DNA from 2 places in the Dorea acetigenes genome. Region 2 is predicted to be linked to the other one. Evidence: predicted binding sites of a transcription regulator. Region 2 holds the regulator's gene; the other holds the start of a gene.

Region 1 (2,485 bases), on a different contig from region 2:
TATTTTTCATCAAATAAATCGGATAAAGAATTTAATAAAGCTTCTTTGCCCTTGAAGTAATGGTAAAAAGTCCCTTTTGAGGTCTTGGATGCTGCAATGATTTCCTCTACGGTAGTATGATCGTAGCCATTCTTGTAAAACAGATTCCAAGCGGCCTTTACAATGCGGTTCTTTGTCGATTGGCGTTTCCTTGCCATTGGGAATCCTCCTTTCTTTTTATTCCGGCGTATTTTCCTTTATCACAAACAAAGCGGATTCATGTGACTGAATCCGCTTTAAAAGACTTATTTATTGCCGTATGGTTAATTAACCTACCTGGAAACCATATTTCAACGGATCTTCCGGATCGATTAAGTATGTGGCAACGCCTGTCAGGTAGCAGCTTCCTGTAATCATCGGAATAACTGCATCGTAATCAGCGACTTTTGTAGTTTCTTTAATTACGCCCTTGAATAAAGAACCGATAAAGCTTTCGTAGATGAACTCTTCACCAACTTCAATTTCACCCCAGTGATGAAGCGTAGCAAGTTTAGCGCTTGTACCTGTTCCACATGGTGAGCGGTCAGCCATAGCATCACCGAAAATAACCACATTTCTCATGGTTGCCTTGTCCGGATTCGGAGTTGGGCCATAGAATTCAACCAGGTCTACTGTGTCGATGTCAAGCAGCGGGTGCTTTACAGGAATTTCTTTGTTGATTGCATCTAACATTTTCATTCCAAGTGCTGTATATGCCGGGACGGTCTTAGGATTAATCTCGCCGATATCCAGCTTGGTAGTATCAACCAGAGCAAAGAAGCTTCCGCCGAAGGAAATGGTGAATTCGATTTCCTGTCCGTCGATGGTTACTTTCTGGTTCTCTTTGTAAACAAATGCAGGTACATTTGTAAGGGTAACGCTTTCAACCTTTCCGTTCTTTACAATAGCCTTTGTGCGGATGATTCCGGCAGGAGCCTCAAGGATAACCTCATTTTCTCCTTCGTGGGATTCAACAAGACCTGCTTCTATAGCGACCGTAACAGCTCCGATTGTACAGTGACCGCACATGTTAAGGTATCCGCCTGTGTCCATAAACATTACCCCAAACTGTGCTTCTGGATTTACAGGCTCGCAGAGGAAAGCGCCGAACATGTCGTGGTGTCCTCTTGGCTCAAACATAAGAGCGGTACGAACATGATCGTAATTTTTTTCCATCCATTTCTTCTTCTCAATCATGGTGTTACCTTCTGGTTCCGGGAAACCTCCGATAACGATTCGGCAGAACTCGCCGACCGTGTGGGAGTCAACTACCTGGAGAGCTCCTTCAAAACGGTCAAAATTAACATTCGCTTTTAATTCCATATCTTTTACCTCCTGAATCGTGTGATTCTTATAGAAAAAAACTATAAGTGTTTTATAAAAGCACACGGAAAACCCCGTTTCCGCTGTGTCTTTTTTTAAAAAAGATTAAAAAATGTTAGTTTTTTAACAAGCAGACCATGTTCTAGACCCCAGTCTAGTATCTGTTCTAGTCAAAAGTGGATTCTATATTTATCATTATGAGGGAAAAACCTTGAAAAGTCAATGGTTTTTTGCTAATATAGAAGTGGGTAAAATTGGTGTTGAAATCTGTGAAAAACTGTGCTATTGTTAAGTGGCGTAAGGCAACAATACGGGGGTAGATGGGTGACTGGTGTGCCTCCTGGTCTTCAAAACCAGTGTGGGGCGTTAGGAGCGTCCTGGGTGGGTTCGATTCCCACATGCCCTCGCCAAAAAAAAGACAATGTTTTTGAAAAAGCTGATTTATAGATAAAAATTATAAACAAAACATTTTTCGGAAGATGTATAAACGGCAATGCCGGGAGTCAGAATAAGTAAACGGGATGGAGAGTTTCGTTTTTTACTTATTATAAAAAAGAAAAGGAGAGAATGTGTCATGGGAAATGTACAGATTTTATTGCGTCAGCATGTGGGCGCGCCGTGCGCACCATGCGTTGAGGTTGGGGCAGACGTAAAAAAAGGTACTTTGATTGCTGTGCCGACAGGACTTGGAGCTAATATTTTCTCAAGTGTTTATGGAAAAGTGACTGAGATTACGGAAGACCGGATTATTATTGAACCGGCCGAAGAACAGCCAGATGAGTTTGTGCCGATTGATGTGCCGGAAGATGCTTCTAAACTGGATATGGTGAAGGCAGCCGGAATTGTTGGTATGGGAGGTGCCGGATTCCCGACGGGCGTGAAGCTGAATATTAATCTTGCTGAGACACAGATGGGTGAGATTGACCCGGAGATTAATCCGGAACTTCCGGCGGATTTTAAAGTGGACTGCGGATATATTCTTGTAAATGCTGCTGAGTGTGAACCGGGACTGGAGCACAATATCAGACAGATTGAAGAGCAGTGCGACAAAGTAGTGCGCGGTGTGAAATACTGTATGGAAATTACACATGCAGACAAGGCTATTTTCGCAATTAAGAAGAAGAATCAGAAGGCGATTAAGACA
Region 2 (2,485 bases):
TCCGTGTCAGTCTGGACATTTCTTTCAGATGTGGGGTAAATACAAATTGCCCGGCAGATATTCCTTCCAGATACTGCGGATGTCCTGCTAAAATATTCAGTCCATCCGCATCAACAACGCAAGGTACCTGAACATTCTTTACAACCATCTCCAAAATCTTTTCCGAGCACTCATTGACGCCGATTCCCGAACCAATACACACAACATCTGCCCACGTCAGAAGCCCTCGTACTTCCTCTTCATCATAAGAATCATATGCCGTAATAATTGCTTCTGGCAAAAGCTGCTGCAGAATCATTCTGTTCTCTTCCACCGTATAAATCTGAACCAGCCCGGCACCTGTCCGATAAGCGGACAATGCATTCAAGTACGCAGCTCCGGCCATTCCCTTACTCCCTGCAATAATCAGCACTTTTCCATAAGTTCCTTTATGAGAATCCGGTTTTCGTTCCGGCAAGAGTTCTGAAAACAGTGAAGGCTCATAAGAAAACACAGTCTCTGCATCCTCTTCCATTTTCTCTGTGCAAATTCCAATATCGGCAATAAACACTCTTCCTGCATACTCACATCCGGGATAAAAGATAAGACCAAGTTTCCTTTTCTGGAAAGTAACCGTCAGATCCGCGCGAACAGCCGTTCCCATCACACATCCTGTATCTGCTGATATGCCAGAAGGAATATCTACAGCCACTCTCACAGCTTTAGAGCGGTTCAAAGATTCTATAATCTCGAAATATTTCCCTTCAATCGGTCTGCTGAGGCCTACACCAAATATTGCATCTACTATTACACTATATTCTTTCTCTTCATAAGTGTTGCTTATTCTTCCGCCAACTTTCTGAAATAACTGCATCTGCCTCCTGGTTTCCTCCGTACAGCTAACTTCCTTTCCGATAAAGACAAGCTCCACATCCAACTTCTTCTCCTTCAGCATCCGTGCAATGGCGAATCCGTCTCCGCCGTTATTTCCCGATCCGCATATCACGCATATTTTCGACAAGTCAATGCCTTCCGCCTCCATAATCTGTACACAACTTTCCGCCGCTCTTTCCATAAGTTCCAGCGATGGAATTCCCAACACATCAATGGTGTATCTGTCCGCCGCCTTCATCTGCCCTGCATCTGGAAAATATATCATTCTTCCACCTTCTTCGACTATTTTATGACAATGTCCGTTATACAAAACAACGTGTAAAAAAAGCCCGTTATACAGGCCTTCCATACACGCCGCAATGTCTTTTTACTTACTTTCTTTATGTTCTTCATGATACCGGCTGATATTATAAGACAGCCGCATCAGACTTTCTGATAAATGCACATTTTCAACAATCACATTTTCAGGAAGATTCAAATCAATGTGAGCAAAATTCCAAATTGCCCGAACACCATTATTCACCAGGTTATTCGCCACTTCAACTGCCTTTGTCTTGGGAATCGTCAGCACACCGATCTCTATATCATTCTCTCTGACAAACTGTTCCAATTCATCCATCATCCGAACCGGAACACCGCGGATTGATACATCTGCCAAAGTCGGATTAACATCAAAAATCCCCTTCAGAATGAAGCCTCGTTTCTCAAAATCTGCATAATTCGCTAACGCCTGTCCAAGATTACCTGCCCCGATAATAATAATATTATGATGCTGCTCCAACCCGAGTATCTTACCAATCTCCGTATACAAATATTTCACATTATATCCATATCCCTGCTGGCCAAATCCGCCAAAGTTATTCAGATCCTGTCTGATCTGAGATGCCGTAACTTTCATTCTCTTGCTCAAATCATTGGAGGAAATACGCTCCACTCCATTTTCCAACAGTTCTCCAAGATAACGATAATATCTGGGGAGTCTTCGTATCACTGCCTGAGAGATCTCTCTTTCTTCCACTAGTCTCACCTTCCCGATTACATTCTAGAGATATTATATAGAATTGTTTAATTAATGTCAAACTTTTGATAAAAATCTTTCTACTTTAGTTGTAATTTCTTTTGTTTTTTGTATAATGAAGTGGAAGAATTTACGGAGGTTATACTATGATTTTAGCTTGCCATGACATTAAAAAAGCATTTGGAGAAGAAGTTATTGTCGAACATGGCTCTTTTCATATAGAAGAACACGAAAAAGCCGCCCTGGTAGGATTAAATGGTGCAGGGAAATCCACAATCCTCAAAATGATTGTGGGGGAACTTTCCCTGGACGCCGGGACTGTTACCCTTGCCAAGGGCAAAACTCTGGGATATCTCTCCCAGCATCAGGAAGTCACAAACGGACATACCATATACGAAGAAGTAAAGACTGCAAAAGCAAATATTATTAAAATGGAAAAACAAATCCGAAGCATTGAGTTGGAATTGAAAACTCTGGCCGGTCAGGAACTGGAAAACCGCCTTGCCGCCTACCACCGTCTGACAGACCGCTTTGAACGTGAAAACGGATATGCATACGAAAGTGAGATTACAGGTGTTTTAAAAGGACTTGGCT

Evidence for each region. The regulator Rex, encoded in region 2, represses fermentation and respiration genes when NADH is low (regulators of the CRP and FNR family bind a similar motif). The targets are predictions, from matches to a motif close to ATTGTTAANTANTTAACAAT.
Region 1: OCV99_RS04980 (proline racemase family protein) is a predicted target of Rex. The motif match lies at 1,453-1,472, and genes of this name have one in related genera.

What each region holds. Positions count from the first base shown of each region.
Region 1 covers NZ_JAOQJU010000003.1:105,011-107,495, reverse strand. The annotation lists gene OCV99_RS04985 (TetR/AcrR family transcriptional regulator) at 1-197, opposite strand, end outside; gene OCV99_RS04980 (proline racemase family protein) at 307-1,341, opposite strand; tRNA gene OCV99_RS04975 (tRNA-Sec) at 1,654-1,751, shown strand; gene OCV99_RS04970 (proline reductase-associated electron transfer protein PrdC) at 1,916-2,485, shown strand, end outside.
Region 2 covers NZ_JAOQJU010000002.1:143,644-146,128, forward strand. The annotation lists gene OCV99_RS03105 (NAD(P)H-hydrate dehydratase) at 1-1,138, opposite strand, end outside; gene OCV99_RS03110 (redox-sensing transcriptional repressor Rex) at 1,241-1,891, opposite strand; gene abc-f (ribosomal protection-like ABC-F family protein) at 2,038-2,485, shown strand, end outside.